DNA from 2 places in the Bartonella sp. P12B genome. Region 2 is predicted to be linked to the other one. Evidence: predicted binding sites of a transcription regulator. Region 2 holds the regulator's gene; the other holds the start of a gene.

Region 1 (9,884 bases), on a different contig from region 2:
GTTTTGATGCTTTCAAGAAAACATGCATGGGTTTCTTGAGATTGGAGGGCGCATGAGAAGGTGTTTTAAGGGAAGGGGAATGGAGGGAAAAGAGTGTAGGAGATGTGTTTTGAGAGGCATTGTTTAGGAGCAAATAAGCAAATCATTGTGGGGGATGGTAGGGGGAAGTTTTGTGAGGAAATTATTGCGGAGAGTTTTGTGGCTGCGGGTCATTTTTTTAGCGATAATTGGCTTTTTAAGTGATAATTGGAAAAATATTCATAGAAAGCTGGGATTTTGCGATTAAAAGTGCGCGTGTTTTTATACGCTTAAAGGTGAGGAGTCTCCTCTTTGGAAAGCGAGGGGTGGTCTTTATTGTGCTGGGTTGAGAGTGATAAAGTTATTGCAGCCTTTGTTCCTATAAGATAGACACAAGTCATCCGTGAACCAAATTGTTGTTAGAGAAAAGCATGTCATCGAAACAAGAAAAAACCAAAGCTCGTTTACCGCGTGGTTTTGTTGATCGCACAAATGCGCAATTATATGCAACTGAGACCATGATTGCACAAATTCGTGAAGTTTATGAACTTTACGGTTTTGAAGCGCTTGAAACACCGATTTTTGAATATACAGATGTGTTGGGTAAGTTTTTACCTGATGAAGATCGTCCCAATGCGGGGGTTTTTTCACTCCAAGATGATGATGAACAATGGATGTCTTTGCGCTATGATCTTACCGCGCCACTTGCACGTTATTTTGCAGAGAATTTTGAAACTTTGCCAAAACCTTATCGGAGTTATCGTCTTGGTTTTGTTTTTCGCAATGAAAAGCCCGGACCAGGGCGGTTTCGGCAATTTATGCAATTTGATGCCGATATTGTTGGAGCGCCAACAGTGGCAGCGGATGCTGAAATTTGCATGATGGCAGCCGATAGTTTGGAAAAATTAGGGTTTCAGCATCATGAATATGCCATTCGTCTTAATAACCGAAAAATTCTCGAGAGTGTTTTAGAGTTGATTGGTTTGGCAGGAAATGAACAGCTTGAAAAACGCTTAACTGTTTTAAGGGCAATTGATAAGTTGGATAAATTTGGTCCTGAAGGGGTGCGTTTGCTATTAGGGAGGGGGCGTTTGGATGAAAGTGGTGATTTTACAAAAGGGGCGGAGCTTAAGGATAAAGATATTGAGTGTATTCTTTCCTTAACTGCTGCTGGGGCAAAAACAGCAGAGGAAACCCTTGATGCTTTGAGAAAAGTGGTTGGTGATCACGATCAAGGGCTTGAAGGAATTCGTGAGCTTGAGGAAATGCAAGCAATTTTTGTCGCGAATGGCGCTGAGAATCGTATCAAAATTGATCCATCGGTGGTGCGGGGTTTGGATTATTATACGGGGCCTGTTTTTGAGGCTACCTTACTGCTTGATGTGCTCAATGATGATGGACAAAAGGTTGTCTTTGGCTCTGTTGGGGGGGGCGGGCGCTATGATGGGTTGGTGGCTCGCTTTCGCGGAGAAAATGTTCCAGCAACGGGCTTTTCAATTGGGGTCTCTCGCTTGATTGCTGCTTTGCAAAATCTCGGAAAATTGCCGGTGAAGGAAACGTTAGGACCGGTTGTGGTGCTGATGATGGATAAAGAGCCTGAGGCTGTTGCTGCTTATCAAAAAATGGTCAGAAAATTGCGTGGTGCCGGAATTCGTGCTGAACTCTATTTAGGAGCAGCGGGGATGAAGGCGCAGATGAAATACGCTGATCGGCGAAAAGCGCCTTGCGTGGTCATTCAAGGATCACAAGAGCGTGAGTGCGGAAAAATACAGATCAAAGATTTGATTGAAGGAGCGCGGTTGTCTCATGAAATTAAGGATAATCAAACATGGCGCGAAAGTCGACCAGCGCAAGTGATGGTTGATGAAGAGCAATTGGTCAAAGCAGTGCAGGATATTTTGAAAACACAAAGGCAATGATGGTAAAAGTTCCTATGGAAAGAATTGTGAGCGATATTTGGGAAATTTGAGCTTCAATTTTTGAAATCTGTACTTTTCTTGTTTCTATGTCTTGATGTTCTTATGCAAAATCGAGTTATTTTTTGAGCCAGTGCGGCAACAATGAGAGATTTCTTAAGAGGTATAAGCACGCTTTACTAAAAACGCGTCCTTTTGAGGGGCATGATAACATCTTCATAACCAAAAAACTTTAACAACCAAAAAATCTTGAGAAATTTAAGGGCTTTACGGAACGATTCTCAAAAAGTTTACAAAAATATTGACAATAATTATATTCGCTTAAGCTTTGGATTCTCATCCGTTGGCATCAAATCCTTTGATGTGCTCTTCTTAGTGGCACAACAAAATCTAGCCTTCTTGAAAGGGAGAATTAAAGAGTTTGATCTGAAAAGACTTTTTAAGTTTAAAAAATAATTGAATGACTTAAATCGAACAATTTTTACAGGAAAATATTGGGATCAATTGTCAGTGCCTATAATGGTAACTGTTTGGTAATATGCGTTTTTTCATAAAATCAATGCATTACAATGCATTAATGGAGAAATACAATGGCCCAATATGATTTTACCTTGCTCTATGAACGAAATCCTTTTATTCTTGAAAGACCTGAGGATATTGGAAAATCATTTCAGCTTCCTTCTTCACACTTCGGATTTGAAGATCTGCCCCAAATCACATTTTCAGGAGCGTCTGAGAGTCGGCGTATGATCCTTGGGCTCTCCTTTATTGGTATGAAAAGTTTTTTTGTTATGCTGTGGCAAGTGGGGAAAATGTTAGAGGAGGATGAAGTGGATTTATGGTTTGATCAGGTAACATTAAATCAGGATATTCTCACTGAATTCTTGTCCTGTGATTTTTCTACTCAAGAACCAGAATACCTTAATTTTACAACTTTTAAAGAAGGTATTGACGAATTAGAATGTAACAAAATTATAGCGAAAGGGACAAAAAAGGATTGTTATTTTATAAATCCAGATATTTTTGGGGTTGCAAGAGGTGATGAAGAGTGTGACTTTGATGAAGATGAAGAAATGGATGTGGTTTTCACGGGAGATCCCTCGAATAAACAGTTGTTTTAGAAATCATTTTGAAATTTAAAAAGAAATCTTAATTCTTGAGAGTCAATGATTTTAAAAAATAAAATTGAGGATGAATAGTCCTCGCAATTGCATAAAAAGTCCCCCTTTTGATGAGGGGGGGAGACTGCTATACGGAGGCTGTTTGGGGGACGGTATACCTCTTTGACATCTCTTACAATGGATCTTTCTTTAGTCTCCATGAGGATGGAGGGTTGTTCTTTCAATCATTATGAGGGTTGGTATGATGAGAGAGTGATATGTGCGTTTCGTAAAATATTCTCGTTACATTTTTTGCACTCAAAAATTTCTAAAAGACAAACGGCACAAATTCATCCTCGCGAAGGAATTTATGCCGTGAAATCTGTGCTTTTAAATATTTGAATGAGAGATGAAATTAGCCTTGTAAGGTTTTTAAAACATTTTTTGGTGAAGAAATCTCATAAGGATCTGTCGTACAATTATCTGAAAAACCTGGTTCTTCGAACCATTTTTCAATGACACCATCGTTAATAACAGCGGCATAACGCCATGAGCGCATGCCAAAACCAACATTGTCTTTTGCAACTAACATCCCCATTTTGCGGGTAAATTCCCCCGAACCATCAGGGATTAATTTTACATTTTTAATTTCTTGCGCCTTTCCCCAAGCGTTCATGACAAAAGCATCATTGACGGAAAGGCAATAAATTTCATCAATGCCTGCTTTTTTAAATTCATCATAAAGTTTTTCAAAATCAGGCAGTTGAAAGGTTGAACATGTAGGGGTAAAAGCTCCTGGAAGAGAAAAAAGAATAACCCGTTTTCCTTTAAAATACGCATCACTGTGAACCTCTTGCCATCGATACGGATTATCTCCACCAACGGAATCATCGCGGACACGTGTATGGAAAGTGACATTGGGAACGGTTTTTTTTATCATAATTATGCTCCTGTATTTTTGTGAAAATTGCGTTTCGAAATAGATCCCTTCTTTAAATATGCACTTAAACCTCATTTTTAAATATGCTTTCAAGAAGGTGTCTTAAAAAGTCTTCTATACTTAATGAGTGTGCAAGTATTTCATTGTTGCGTCAAGGGAAATTAATGGTCGACTTTGTGTGATATTCACTTTAAAATTAAAGGGGAGAGTATGAAGGCACCTTTGCGATGATAAAGACAGTTTTAACAACGGCTTTTGATGATCAAAAACCGGGAACCTCTGGTTTGCGTAAAAAAGTGTCGGTTTTTCAACAACCCCATTACGTGGAAAATTTTATCCAGTCTCTTTTTAAGAGCATTGCAGATCTTGAGGGAAAATGTCTCATTCTTGGCGGAGATGGGCGCTATTTTAATGCTACCCTTTTGCAAACTGTGCTGAAAATGGCAGCGGCCAATGGTGTTGCTTGCGTAAAAGTAGGAAGAGGGGGCATTCTTTCCACGCCGGCTGTTTCGCATCTTATTCGCAAAACGCATGCCCATGGGGGGCTTATTCTCTCAGCAAGCCATAATCCTGGTGGTTTAGAGGGGGATTGTGGCATCAAATACAATATTGCCAATGGTGGACCTGCTCCCGTTTCTCTGTGTGAAGAGATTTTCACTACATCACAGCAGCTTTCTTTTTATAAAATCTTTGAGGCGCCAGATATTGATTTAGAAAGAGAAGGGACAACTTTTCTAGGGGATATGCGGGTTGATATTATTGATCCCGTTGCCGATTATGTCGCTTTGATGCAGGAGATTTTTGACTTTGATTGTATTGCTCAGGCTGTGAAAGAAGGCTTAACTTTGCGCTTTGATGCAATGCATGCGGTAACCGGACCTTATGCCTATGAAATTTTTGAAAAATGTTTGGGATTTCCTGAAGGAACGGTGGTAAATGGTGTTCCCTTACCCAATTTTGGAGGAGAACATCCAGATCCCAATTTGGTTTATGCCAAGGGGCTTTATGATCTTTTAATGTTGCAGCAAGCGCCTGATCTTGGGGCGGCGTCTGATGGGGATGGGGATCGTAATCTCATTATTGGGCGTGGGCAATTTGTGACGCCTTCTGATTCCTTGGCGATTATGGTGGAATATGCACATCTCATTAAAGCGTATCGCCAAGGCATTGTGGGGGTCGCTCGCTCTATGCCAACAACGCGTGCTGTTGATTTGGTTGCTGAAAAAAAACAGTTAAATTGTTTTGAAACACCAACGGGTTGGAAGTTTTTTGGCTCACTCTTGGATGCGGGAAAAGTAACCTTTTGTGGGGAAGAAAGCTTTGGAACAGGCTCTCATCATATTCGCGAAAAGGATGGTTTATGGGCGGTGTTGTTTTGGTTAAATCTTTTGGCGGTGACAGGGAAAACTGTCGCACAAATTGTGCACCATCATTGGGCTACCTATGGACGTTTTTACTCTTTGCGCTATGATTATGAAGAAGTGGACGAGGAAAAAGCCAATGCACTTATAGAGCAATTGCGGGCTCATTTACCACGGGCGGGAACCGAAATTGCTGGACTCTTGGTCGAAAAAGCAGAGGACTTTACCTATCATGATCCCGTTGATCAGAGTGTGAGTAGCAGGCAAGGTCTGCGTATTTTTTTCAAAAATGGAGCACGGTTGGTGGTGCGCTTATCGGGAACGGGAACGGTGGGGGCTACCTTGCGGCTTTATTTTGAGCAGTATGAAGGCGATCCACGCAAACATTTTCAAGATCCGCAAAGGGTTATCCAGCCTTTGCAACAGGTTGCGTTCAAATTGTTGGATATAAAACAGCAATTGGGTCGTGAAAAGCCCGACATTATGACATAAAGCTTTCGATTAAAATGTTTCTTCTTTTCTGTGGTGTGAAGCGCTTTTTGTCGAGTGGAGCGCTTTCGAGGTTTCTGGCATAAGTCTCTCCGCTGCTCTCTTGAGGGTGTTGTGCGTTGCGTTATGTCCTTGATCTTTGCGCAAAAAATTAGATTTTTGCATTCGGTAATTGTGAACGCATTGAAGAGAGAAAACATCGGACCGTAAAAGGTCCGATGTTTTCATCAATCAAGATTTTTGCTGCTTTTATTGTTTATTATGCGGGCTCGTTGTGCGAGCTTATTGCGGTTGAATCATCTTTTTAGGATCAACCAGTCGGTCATAAGTTTCCCCAGAAACGCCTGCTTTTATGGCCTCAACACGCAACGTTGTATCATTTTTATGGGCTGCTTTGGCAATTTCAGCAGCTTTTTCATAGCCAATTTCTGGGGCAAGAGCTGTTACCAGCATTAAGGAGCGTTCCATGAGAGTGTGAATATGGATTCGATTGGCACGTAACCCTTGTATGCAATGGAGATCAAAAGAGCGCATGCAATCACCAAGAAGCGTAATCGACTGTAAAACATTATAGCCAATCACTGGTTTATAAACATTGAGTTCAAAATGTCCCTGACTAGCAGCAAATGTTACACTGGTATGATTGCCAAAAACTTGGCAGGCAACCATCGTCATTGCTTCACATTGTGTGGGATTGACTTTACCCGGCATGATAGAAGAGCCTGGTTCATTTTCGGGCAAATTTAGTTCTCCCAATCCTGAACGTGGACCTGAACCCAAAAACCGAATGTCATTGGCAATTTTGAATAAATCGGCGGCCAGAGCATTGAGACTGCCGTGGAAATGTGCAAGGGCTCCATGATGGGCAAGAGCTTCAAATTTATTGTCAGCGGTCTTAAAAGTGATCCCTGTCAGGGTGCTGATTGTTTGCGCAAAGGCAACATCAAAACCTTGCGGTGCATTGAGCCCTGTTCCAACCGCTGTGCCTCCTTGGGCAAGCATTTGCACATCGCTTAGAGCTGTTTCAATGCGTTGGCGGTTGGCTTCTAAGGCAGAACGATAGCCTGAAAATTCCTGTGCGAGAGTGAGAGGGGTTGCATCTTGGGTATGAGTCCGGCCGATTTTGATGATGTCGGCAAATTCTTCCTCCTTTTTCTTTAAAGTCATAATAAGGGCTTCAAGAATGGGAAATAAGTGTTGGCGTGTTTGCAATGTGGTGGCAATATGAAGCGCTGTGGGAAAAGAATCATTTGAGGATTGACTCATATTGACATGGTCATTGGGGTGAACCGGTTTTTTGCTGCCTAATTTTCCTCCTAACAGCATGCTGGCATGGTTGGCAATCACTTCATTGACATTCATATTGCTTTGGGTTCCAGAGCCGGTTTGCCAAACAGAAAGGGGAAAATGGGTGTCGAATGCCCCTGCGAGCACTTCGTCAGCAGCTGTAATGATCGCTTTGCCAATTTTTTCTGAAAGTTTGCCCTTTTCCATATTCACAATGGCTGCTGCTTTTTTGATAAGGCTTAAGGCATAAATGACGCTGAGAGGTTGTTTTTCACTGCCGATATTAAAATTATGCAGAGAACGTTCAGTTTGTGCACCCCAGTAACGATCTTGCCGTACGGCAATCGTTCCAAAGCTATCGGTTTCCTGACGTGTTTCAACCATGACTAAGATCCTTTTTGTTCGCAAATTTAATAAAAAGCTAGATAACGCAAAATAGAAAAGAGAGGCAAGCCTTTGAAGGCTCTTTAGAGAAATTATTTTATTAATCATCCTTGACATCTGTGAGCAGCGATTTTATATTCCAACTGCTGTTAGCACTCGTAGTTTGAGAGTGCTAGCAAGAACTTAAGATTAATTCAATTTTATCAATTATATTAAGTTTTAAGGATTTAAAACATGGCTAATATACAATTCCGCCCACTTCACGATCGTGTCGTTGTTCGTCGGGTTGAATCTGAAAATAAAACCGCTGGTGGCATTATCATCCCTGATACTGCAAAGGAAAAACCTCAAGAAGGTGAAATTATTGCTGTTGGCAATGGCGCTCTTGATGACAACGGAAAGCGTGTGCCTCTCGAAGTGAAAGCAGGGGACCGTATCCTCTTTGGAAAATGGTCTGGCACTGAAGTAAAGATTAATGGGGAAGATCTCCTCATCATGAAAGAATCTGACATTATGGGTATTCTAGGCTAATTTAAGAATCCCAATTTTTTGTTTTGTACTATTTGAGATAATTTCAAGGAGAAATTAAATGGCTGCTAAAGAAGTCAAGTTTGGCCGTGAAGCGCGTGAGCGTTTGTTGCGCGGTGTTGATATCCTTGCTAACGCTGTTAAGGTAACCCTCGGCCCTAAAGGGCGCAATGTGGTGATCGATAAATCATTTGGTGCACCTCGCATCACAAAAGATGGTGTATCCGTTGCAAAGGAAATCGAACTAGAAGATAAGTTCGAAAATATGGGTGCGCAAATGTTGCGTGAAGTGGCTTCCAAAACCAATGATATTGCTGGTGATGGAACAACAACGGCAACTGTTTTGGGACAAGCTATCGTTCAAGAAGGCGTAAAAGCCGTTGCTGCTGGTATGAACCCAATGGATCTTAAGCGTGGAATTGATGCTGCTGTCGATGAAGTGGTAGCAAATCTCTTCCAAAAAGCGAAGAAAATCCAAACTTCAGCAGAAATTGCACAAGTGGGAACAATTTCCGCTAATGGTGCGGAAGAAATCGGTAAGATGATTGCTGATGCTATGGAAAAAGTAGGCAATGAAGGCGTCATTACCGTGGAAGAAGCAAAAACTGCTGAAACGGAATTAGAAGTCGTGGAAGGGATGCAATTCGATCGTGGATATCTTTCCCCCTATTTCGTCACCAATGCTGAGAAAATGGTGGCTGATCTCGATGATCCTTACATTCTCATTCATGAGAAGAAATTGTCTAATCTCCAATCTCTTCTTCCAGTGCTTGAAGCTGTTGTTCAGTCTGGTAAGCCATTGCTCATCATCGCTGAAGATGTTGAAGGGGAAGCTTTGGCAACACTCGTTGTTAATAAGTTGCGTGGTGGTTTGAAAATTGCTGCCGTGAAAGCGCCAGGATTTGGTGATCGTCGTAAAGCAATGCTTGAAGATATTGCAATCTTAACATCGGGTCAGGTGATTTCTGAAGATGTGGGCATTAAACTTGAAAATGTCACTTTGGATATGCTTGGACGGGCTAAGAAAGTGAATATTTCGAAAGAAAATACCACGATTATTGATGGTGCTGGGCAAAAAGCTGAAATTAATGCACGCGTTAATCAAATCAAAGCACAAATTGAAGAAACAACTTCTGACTATGATCGTGAAAAATTGCAAGAAAGACTTGCTAAACTCGCTGGTGGTGTTGCCGTTATTCGTGTTGGCGGTGCAACAGAAGTTGAAGTGAAAGAAAAGAAAGATCGTGTTGATGATGCCTTGAATGCAACACGTGCTGCTGTGGAAGAAGGTATTGTTGCTGGTGGTGGTACCGCATTGTTGCGTGCAGCAAATGCGTTGACCGTTAAAGGAAACAATCCTGACCAAGAAGCTGGGATTAATATTGTTCGTCGTGCACTCCAAGCACCAGCTCGTCAAATTGCAACGAATGCCGGTGAAGAAGCAGCAATTATTGTGGGTAAGGTCTTGGAAAACAATGCCGATACCTATGGTTACAACACTGCAACCGGTCAATTTGGTGATTTGATTGCTTTGGGAATTGTTGATCCTGTGAAGGTTGTGCGTTCTGCTCTTCAGAATGCTGCTTCAATTGCGAGCCTTCTTATCACGACAGAAGCAATGGTTGCTGAAATGCCAAAGAAAGAAACCCCAATGCCTCCGATGCCTGGTGGCGGAATGGGTGGAATGGGTGGAATGGATTTCTAAGCCCTTTCATAAAAATAAAGAGGACGGGTCCATTGGGCCCGTTTTTTTAAACCCTTTTTTAATCGATGCTAATTGGTTGATTTATAACGATAATTTATCGTTTTTCCTATTGAATGAGATTCCCGAATATTGTAAGATTCTCTTAAATCCTCTCAT
Region 2 (9,884 bases):
AAATTGGATGAGTTTGGAAATATAAAAAATTTTGAAGAGAATCCGGTTGATGGAACCTTTTATTGAGCTTTCCATTATGGAAGTGCTTCATCGTATGATGAGGGATTCATTGAGGCCTCAGCACGATTGTCTTCCCCTGCTTCGTTTGCTGAGTGCCTTCAATGTTTTTGCTTTATCTTTTGTATAATTCAGTTTAATACTCTTGGATAATTTTTAAGTTCAGATTGGGAAAGCGCTTATGCCTGTCCTTACAGATCCGCTTCAGCTCTTACAAGCACTTATTCGTTGTCCTTCTGTTACACCTCATGAAGCGGGCATCTTATCAACTTTGGAGCAATTTTTACAGAAGATGGGGCTTCGTGTTGAACGCCCTGTTTTTGCAGATAAAAATACAGAAGATGTTGAAAATCTTTATGCAAAGATCGGAAGAAGCGGGCCGCATCTTATGTTTGCTGGTCATACTGATGTTGTACCACCAGGCGCGTTGGAAAATTGGACGCACCCTCCTTTTGAAGCTGTCATAGATCAGGGAAAACTATACGGGCGAGGCGCTGTTGATATGAAAGGCGGGATTGCTTGTTTTGTGGCGGCATTGGCTCGAGTCCTTGAGAAACAGTCTCTTAAAGGAACAGTAAGTCTTCTGATTACTGGTGATGAAGAAGGTCCAGCAATTAACGGTACGGTTAAACTTCTCAAGTGGGCAGAACAAAAAGGTGAAAAATGGACTGCAGCGCTTGTGGGAGAACCGACAAGCGTAAAAACTGTTGGTGATGTGATAAAGATTGGCCGCCGAGGATCAATTTCTGGTATCATTACCGTTAAAGGGCGCCAAGGGCATGTTGCATTTCCCGAGCGAGCAGCCAATCCATTACCTTTAGTTGGTAAGCTTATTCAAGCATTGACACAAACTGCTTTAGATAAGGGGACAAAAAATTTTCAACCAAGTAATTTGGAATTGACAACGATTGATACAGGTAATTGTGTAGCGAATGTTATTCCAGCACAAGCAACAGTTCGTTTTAATATACGCTATAATGATCTCTGGACAAAAGAAACACTTATGACAGAAATTGAAAAGCGCCTTACTTCAGTACAATCAAACAACAATTGTAATCAATACCCCTCCTATCAGCTTGAATGGATTCCAAGTTTGGGAGATGTTTTTTTGACCCAAAATGATAAACTCGTTAAAACTTTATCAAATGCTATTAAAAGTATAACAGGGAGTCTACCAGAATGTTCAACTTCGGGGGGAACTTCAGACGCGCGATTTATTAAAGATTATTGCCCTGTGGTTGAATTCGGTTTGCCGGGGCAAACCATGCATATGGTGGATGAGTGTGTAACTCTTGAAGCGTTGGAAACTCTCACTTCTATTTATGAACAGTTCATTGTTGATTTTTTTGCGCAGATAAAGTGATTGTCTTTTAAAGAATCTGCCTTTTAAATTGAAACTCGTAAATACTATTCAATAAGTGATATAACAGCAGGTTAAAATCATAGGAATTCTAGTTTGCCAATTGGCTAATAATATGGTCAAGAAGGATGTGTCCTTTGCTTGTCACTTTTAAGCGCTGGTTTCCTGACATTTCTATAAGTCCTTGTTGTTGTAAATCGATAAGCTTTTCCATTGGTAAGCTCTTGGGGTTTAAGGTTTCATAACGCGAAAGATCTAAACCTTCGCAAAGACGCAAGCCCATGAGGAGCATTTCATTTGCTTGTTGTAAAGGGGTCAATTGTTCTGTCTCAATACAGCCATGTCCAGTAGTTTCTACCAATTCAAGCCAATGTTCGGGATATTTCTCATTTATTGTGACATAACGTTTACAATTTACAATTTCAGAGGGAGGCACTTTTGAAGAGGCAGAGGAGTGATCCGGTGCCTGTTCAATAAAGCGTCCATGGGCTCCTGGACCAAAGCCTGCATATTCATGATAACGCCAATAGAGAAGATTGTGTGCTGATTCGGCACCGGGAATTGCATGATTTGAGATCTCATAGGCTGGAAGTCCATGTGTAGCAGTGATTTCTTGGGTAAGATGATACAGGTCTGCTGCAAGTTCTGAAGCGGGGAGAATAAGTCTTCCTGCGGCATGAAGCCGTTTAAAAGCGGTTCCATCCTCGATAGTGAGTTGGTAAAGAGAAAGATGATCCGCTGCCAAATCAAGCGCTTGAAACAGTTCACATTTCCATTGTTCTAATGTTTGTTCAGGGCGGGCATAAATGAGATCAAAGGATAAACGTGGAAAGATTTCTCGCGCTAAAGCAATAGCGTGAAGAGCCTGCTTCACATCATGAAGACGACCAAGTTGTCGCAATGCTTTGTCATTGAGTGCTTGTACCCCTAGAGATAAGCGGTTAACACCTGCTGCACGATATCCACGAAAACGTTCTGCTTCCACACTTGATGGATTGGCTTCCAGTGTGATTTCAACTTTATCATCGATCGTCCATTTTCTTGCAAGTGCTTGCAATAAGGCATCCACGGTTTGAGGTGTCATAAGAGAAGGTGTGCCGCCACCAATAAAAATACTGGTAACATGCCGTGGACCTATTTTATGATATTGCGTTTCTATTTCGCGTTCAAAGGCGGTTACAAAACGTGGTTGATCAACACCATGGACACGCACATGTGAATTAAAATCACAATAAGGACATTTAGTTGCGCAAAAGGGCCAATGAATATAAATGCCAAAAAATTCATTCATGAGAGTGACAAAAGGTTTTCTGCTAATAGTTTAAAAGCACGTGCACGATGCGAGAGAGGGGCTTTATCATTGAGTTTCCAGCCATGTTTTTGCTCCGTTGACATTTCTCCAAAGGTATTTTCATACCCATCTGGTAAAAAAATAGGATCAAAACCAAAACCTTTATCTCCACGTGGTGGCCAAAGAAATGTGCCTTCAACATTGCCTTGGAAATAGTCCGCATAGCCATCAGGCCATGCAATGCAAACGACCGATATAAATCGACATTTTCGTTGGCTTTTTTCAAGCGCTCCAATTTTTTGGAGTTCATCTTCTATTTTTTGCATAGCTTTTGAAAAATTACGTACACCATCGGGTTGAAGAGCGAGGTCAGCTGTATAAACACCTGGTGCGCCACCCAATGCATCTACTTCCAAGCCTGAATCATCAGAGAGAGCAGGAAGACCTGTCTTTTTTGCTGCTGCAAAGGCTTTGATATAGGCATTTTCTTCAAAGGTTGTTCCTGTTTCTTTTGGTTCTGGCAATCCGAGCTCTTGTGCTGATTGTATCGTTAGTCCGAAGGGGGTAACCAAAGTGGCAATTTCATGCAATTTTCCAGGGTTATGTGTCGCAATGACAAGTTTTTTGGCTGCTACTATGCTTCTCATAGACATTTTTCTCCAGAAATAAAAGGGGAGCTCATTTTGTGCTAAAAACCTAAAAATCAGCTTAAATACTCAGTATATATACATTTTGCTGGATTTTATGCGATACGTTTTTTGTTTATTCATTGATATTTCATTTAGATGAAAATCTTTCGTATTGTACGGAAACATTAATTGAAAAAGACTTATAGTATGGCTCTTTGTTTGATGATAGCATTTTTTATGATAAAAGATACACTAGGCTTTTGTACTACTTTGGACTATTTGACCAAACCTTGGCAAAACTTATATAAGAGAGAAGTGTTTTTGAAGTAGTGAAACAATTGTGATGAAATATAAACCTATTGACGATGAACTAAAATATCTTGATGAGCGTTCGCGTGATATTTTTCGTCATATTGTTGAAGCTTATCTTAATGATGGAGAGCCTGTAGGATCACGAAATCTTTCGCGTCTTTTACAACAAACTTTATCTCCTGCGACGATTCGCAATGTGATGAGTGATCTTGAGCATCTTGGTTTGATTTATGCACCTCATGTCTCTGCGGGACGAATGCCAACACAATCAGGATTACGATTTTTTGTTGATGCGTTTATGGAAGCAGGTGATTTGCCAAACGAAGAGCGGGAAAGTATTGAAACGCAAGTCAAGGAGGCTGGTCATGCACAATCAGTTGAACATTTTCTCATCCAAGCAAGCCGAGTTCTTTCAGATCTTTCACGTGGAGCAGGGCTTGTTCTCGCAACAAAATATGAAGGAACATTGAAGCATATTGAATTTGTACGCCTTGATAGAGAACACGCTCTTGCTGTTTTAGTGACTCAACAAGGTGAGGTTGAAAATCGTATTGTGCATTTACCAGAAGGGGTTACTCATGCACAATTGACAGAAGCAACGAACTTCCTTAATGCTCATATTCAGGGACTCACATTGAGTGAAGCTAAGGGAGAGATCGCACGTTTGTGCTCAGAAACACGAGCTGCGCTCGACCATTTATCTCATCATCTTGTTGAAACGGGGTTAGCTCTTTGGGGAGGAGAAGACGCCGATCATAAAATACATCTTATTGTTCGCGGGCGTAGTAATTTGCTTGAAGATGTGAAAGCAGAAGAAGATTTAGAGCGGTTAAGACATCTGTTTGATGATCTTGAAACGCGTGAGAGTATGGCGCAGCTTCTCGATTTAACGGATGAAGGTTCTGGGGTTCGCATTTTTATTGGTTCAGAAAATAAGTTGTTTTCGCTTTCTGGTTCTTCTTTAGTGGTTGCACCTTATCGCGACTCAAAACAAAGAGTCATTGGTGCTTTAGGAGTTATTGGGCCCACAAGGCTTAATTATGCGAGGATTGTACCCATGGTTGATTATACGGCTCAACTTATATCACAACTGTTGCGTTAAAATGACTAGGTGGAATATTTGTACTCTAAACGCTTATTCTCTTTAAGATGCGTAAATACCTCTTGATTTTTGTCTGTAAAATTTCGATATCGGGAATAATAAATCTTATGAAGGAATGGAATTTCTATGTCTGATGAAAAAAACAAATTTACTGACGCTTCATTTGAAAATTGCGATTTGAAGAACCCTGCTGATCGTGATGTGCTCAAACAAGCAGCTGATGCATTTTTAAAAACGCATGATACAGAAGCTCACGCAGAGGTTGAAGAGGAAAAAGAGGAGTTTATCGATCCTTTGGTTGCTTTGCAGGATGAAAACAAAGAGTTGAAAGATCAGCTTTTGCGTCTTGCTGCAGATATGGAAAATCTTCGACGTCGTACTGCGCGTGATGTAGCGGATGCAAAGGCTTATTCGATTGCTAGTTTCGCACGTGATATGTTATCTGTTTCTGATAATCTTAATCGGGCTTTGGAGGCTATACCAGAAGGGGCAAAGGAGAATGATGCTGGTTTGAAAACGTTAGCTGAGGGCGTGGAAATGACTGAGCGTGCAATGATAGCAGCGTTAGAGCGTCATGGTGTGAAGAAGATTCATCCAGAAGGGCAAAAGTTTGACCCTCACTTTCATCAAGCAATGTTTGAGATCTCTAACTCTGATGTTCCAGATAATACCGTTCAGCAAGTTGTTCAGGCAGGTTACGTTATTGGTGAACGTGTTTTGCGTCCGGCTATAGTGGGTGTGGCCAAAGGAGGAGCGAAAGAAATTTCTGTCGAGTCTGATTCAGCTTAAAACATATCAATAATAGTACTACCGACGCAGAAATATTAGTGTTACACACAACCCGAACTCGTGAAGCATTGTATAGGAGAGGGCGGTAAAGGGTGTTTAAAACACCCTTTTATTTTTGAAGTGACCAGCTTTTTTTCACAATATACGGGGTATCGCTTGAAGGGGATGGCGATAACAATAAAGCAAAGTGATCAACCTCAAAAGAAGGAACTGAAAAATCACCTCGAGAGGAAAGATAGGGAGGGAGGTCTTCAGGTTTAATATCGAGCAATCGCGCAAGAGTAATATGTGGAGTAAATTGTTTTTCATCAGGTGTTAACTTCAAGCTGCTTCGAATGGATTGCATTTTTTCGTGTAAAAGGTTGAGAGTTACACAAGGCTCAATACGAACAACGAGAGAATGGGGAGCATTTTCTGAACCAAAAATTTCAAAACCTCTTGGTTGTAGCACAAAAGGAGGGAGTTTTATTGTGTTAAAGGCACGAATCAGCGCATCTGCTACGGAGCTCTCAACTTCGCCAAAAAAAGATAAAGTGATATGAAAATTTTGTGGGTTAATCCACTGTGCATTCGGTAAGCCATTTTGCAGTGATATGAGCGCTTCTGTTGTTTGTTGAGGAATCTGAAGAGCACTAAAAAGACGTTGCATGGTGTATCTCCTTACAATAAAAAATGTTACCCACCGCAAGCATAACGTTGGATTGAGAAAATAAGGCTATGATGGTGGGAAAGAATGTCTAAAAAATGTTTACAATAATAATAAATCGGATTCGTAGATCCATATTAGCCTGAAGAAAATGATTAAGAAGTCAACAAAATCCATATTTGCATGCCTTTTTTCATAAAGGATTCAATGAAAGAGCGTTGTGTTTTCATTATCAAACAGTTTAAAAAGAAGAAAATTAAGAGAAGCCTAATTGTTAAGAACATTTTTCCACTAGCTTAAAAGGTTTAAAATTTAGCATATTGAGTAAAGGGTGAATGTTTCTCTTTTTTGTAATTTAATGATACATTTTACATATGATAATAATCATTCAAAGTAGTTAAATATTGTTGGAAAAGAATACGAATACAAATATTGTGTACAACAAAATTGTTACAAGCTACACTTATGATGACCATAATATTGATCTATAATAAATGTGAACTTTAGTATTTTGAAGAGAAAAATAAGTAAGCCAAGCAATAAAATGATGGAAAAGAGTTTCTTATCTCGGGGATAATCATCATACTTTTTGGGGTAAGAAATTTTAGTTTTCTTCGCCAAATTTATTGTTTACCAGCTTTTCAAGAGCATTGAGAGCATCCGTTGCTTCTGGTCCTGAAACGCGAATGGTGAGGTTGCAACCGGATGAAGCAGCTAACATCATCAGTCCCATAATTGATGAACCGCCAACGATTTTGCCATCTTTTTCAACTTCAACAACGGCATTAAAATTGTCAACAGTTTGGACAAATTTTGCCGAAGCACGCGCATGTAACCCACGTTTATTACAAATATTGAGATGACGACTTAGTTGAGAGGGGAGAGGGTTTTTGGAAAGCATCAGTGTTTAATTATCCGCTATAAAATTATACTGGTACATTAATATATTTACGCCCCGCTTCTTGTGCTATTCTTAAAGCTTCTGATAATGAAATATCAGGACATTGTCGAATCGAAATAAGTTTAATGAGCATAGGCAAATTAACTCCTGCAATCATTTCAACACGTCCCTTTTCAATAGCAGGAATAGCCATATTTGAGGGTGTTGCACCGAACACATCTGTTAATATAATCACGCCATGGTTTGTATCTGTAGAGGAAATTGCGGCTATAATATCACTTCGGCGCTGATCTAGGTCATCATCGGGATAGACACATATTGTTGCAAATTTTTCTTGCGTTCCAACAACATGTTCTACAGCATGTAGAAATTCGACAGCTAGCTCACCGTGCGTTATAAGCACGAGTCCAATCATTTACACAAACTCCTATTAACGACTAAAGATCCAACCATATTGGCATGAAATGCATTTTACAAGGCTTTGTCCTGCTGCCAAGAAAAATTTGCAAAAAAAAGGCAAAAATAATAATTTTTTCTTATTTTAAAAAAATTAGACAGATTTACACCATATTTTTCTAAAAAAGAATGCTTCAATAGCCTGACAAATAGCTGTGCAATCGGCTTCGTGAAGACTTGGAAGTTTTAGAAGAGGAATATGTAGATTGGCAAATTGAAAAGTCTGCTTTGTGGAAAAGCGTTCATATTCAGGTCCTAGAAGAATAACGCAATCAATAGCTGTTTGTTTTTGAAATTCTATCGCATAAAGACCAGCGCCGCGTATTTCAATCCCTCCCTGCAAACCTTCAGGAGTGTGTCCATAAAGTTTTCCATTTTCCACGCCGAGTATTGTATAATCATCACTGATAAGTTTTGCTTCACGCTTTGACCACTCAGCGCGGTCGAGCAAAGAAAGAGTGAGGGTTGATTTTCCTGAGCCCGATGGACCTATAATTAATAACCCCTTTCCTCCCAGTTGAAGGCAATTGGCGTGTAATATTTCATTTTTTGTTTTCATACCTTTTGATTTGGATAAAATATTTATTTAGCTAAGGGAAGCATAATAATAAAACGTGCACCAGTTTTATTCTTTTCGGGGTTAGAATCATTAATATTTTCAGCTGTAATTGTTCCATTGTGAGCTTCGATAATTTGCCGACTAATAGAAAGTCCGAGTCCTGAGTTTTGCCCAAAAGTGTCTTCGTTTGGTCGATCCGTATAGAAACGTTCAAAAATACGTTCAATCTTCTCTGAACGAATACCAGGGCCATTGTCTTCAATAGTTAAAAGAAGGGTTGAAGCATGACTTTTCATAATTATAGAAATTTTACCACTATCGTGAGGTATAAAGGAACGCGCGTTTTCAATGAGATTGGAAATAACTTGTCCTAAACGGAGTTCATGTCCCCACACAAGATAGGCTTTTCCATAAGGACGTGGGATGATTTTAAGGCTTATATTAATGACTTGCGTATTACGATATACTTCCTGAACAGCATGAACAAGACTTTCCAAAAGCAATGTCATATCAACGATCTGTGCAGTTTCTCGAGCAAGCTCTGCATCTAACCGAGAGGCGTCAGAAATATCAGTAATTAAACGGTCAAGACGGCGTACATCATGTTGAATAATTTCAAGTAATTGTTCCTGTGTTTCTTCATTTTTAGCGAGAGGGAGCGTTTCAACAGCACTCCGCAGTGAGGTAAGCGGATTTTTTAATTCGTGACTTACATCGGCTGCAAAACGTTCGATGGCTTCAATACGCATATAAAGGGCATTGGTCATATTACGAATAGAGGCTGAAAGATGACCAATTTCATCTTCACGCATTGAAAAATCAGGGATTTCTACACGCTTGTTATTTCCATTACGCACACGGTTGGCAGACGCAGATAATTTGCTTAAGGGATGTGCAATGGTGTGGGCTAAAAAGAGGGAAAGTACAAAAAGCACGCTACTTACAACGGCAAAGACTTTAACGATAACCAGTCTTTCACCCTTTACAATATCATCAATATCTGAATTGACAGTTGAAAGAAGAAGCGCACCTACCACTGTACGATAGCGGTGAACAGGCACAGCAACAGAAACAATTAATTTACCTTGTCTGTTGCGCCGTTTGGCGGTAGTAAGAGTTCCATTTAATGCTCGGTATAATTCAGGGTGAGTGATATCACTATTTTTTTCTTGCTCTTGATCAATCGCAAATCCTTTTCCATAAAAGATATTTAAAAACCATGAAGAGAAGCGTTCCCACATGTTTTGTTCAGTTTTGAGTGGGGGTAAATCATAGCTAAAAACTTCACCACTAGAATAAAGAACACGCGAATCAAGAAGTAAAGTAGCATCACGATCATAAATACGTGCCCTTGTCGTTTTGGGTGTGATGAGATATCGTAACAGAAGGGCAACACGTTCAGAATTAATAGGAAAGTCCCAAGAGTCTGTTGATTGAGGTGCGGGTGTAATACTTTCTCCAGCCTGTAATTCTAAAAGCTTTTTAGGTTCAATAAAAATAGAATCCGTATCTACCGTTGCAGAAGCAGCAATGGCTCCAGCGATGAGTTTTCCTTGGGTACATAAACTTTTGATTTGTGCTTCAATCAAACCATCACGAAATTGATTAAGGTATAAAATTCCTGTCACCAGAACGGCAAGGGCAGCAATATTTAATATAACAATGCGACGTGTAAGACTGGAAAAAAGCAACTGTTTTAGAAGACGTCGTCCCCGAAGGTACAAATAAACAAACAGAGAAGACAGTGTTGCTCTAGTGTTTGGTGTTGTTTTTTGCAAACTT

What was found. Region 2 encodes HrcA, which represses chaperone genes, less so after heat shock. Its sites were predicted from a motif close to GTTAGCACTCNCNNNNNGNGAGTGCTAAC; they were not measured.
Region 1: a site for HrcA is predicted at 7,644-7,672, ahead of groES (co-chaperone GroES). Genes of this name have one in related genera too.

What each region holds. Positions count from the first base shown of each region.
Region 1 is NZ_JBTTDI010000010.1:1,373-11,256, forward strand. It holds gene AC0QT1_RS06535 (hypothetical protein) at 103-243, shown strand; gene hisS (histidine--tRNA ligase) at 450-1,937, shown strand; gene AC0QT1_RS06545 (replication protein) at 2,525-3,055, shown strand; gene AC0QT1_RS06550 (redoxin family protein) at 3,450-3,974, opposite strand; gene AC0QT1_RS06555 (alpha-D-glucose phosphate-specific phosphoglucomutase) at 4,202-5,827, shown strand; gene fumC (class II fumarate hydratase) at 6,107-7,495, opposite strand; gene groES (co-chaperone GroES) at 7,730-8,026, shown strand; gene groL (chaperonin GroEL) at 8,085-9,728, shown strand.
Region 2 is NZ_JBTTDI010000001.1:101,046-110,929, reverse strand. It holds gene AC0QT1_RS00450 (M48 family metallopeptidase) at 1-66, shown strand, start outside; gene dapE (succinyl-diaminopimelate desuccinylase) at 239-1,420, shown strand; gene hemW (radical SAM family heme chaperone HemW) at 1,509-2,708, opposite strand; gene rdgB (RdgB/HAM1 family non-canonical purine NTP pyrophosphatase) at 2,705-3,355, opposite strand; gene hrcA (heat-inducible transcriptional repressor HrcA) at 3,681-4,751, shown strand; gene grpE (nucleotide exchange factor GrpE) at 4,878-5,540, shown strand; gene thpR (RNA 2',3'-cyclic phosphodiesterase) at 5,650-6,189, opposite strand; gene AC0QT1_RS00415 (HPr family phosphocarrier protein) at 6,791-7,087, opposite strand; gene AC0QT1_RS00410 (PTS sugar transporter subunit IIA) at 7,113-7,502, opposite strand; gene AC0QT1_RS00405 (HPr kinase/phosphatase C-terminal domain-containing protein) at 7,638-8,102, opposite strand; gene AC0QT1_RS00400 (stimulus-sensing domain-containing protein) at 8,126-9,884, opposite strand, start outside.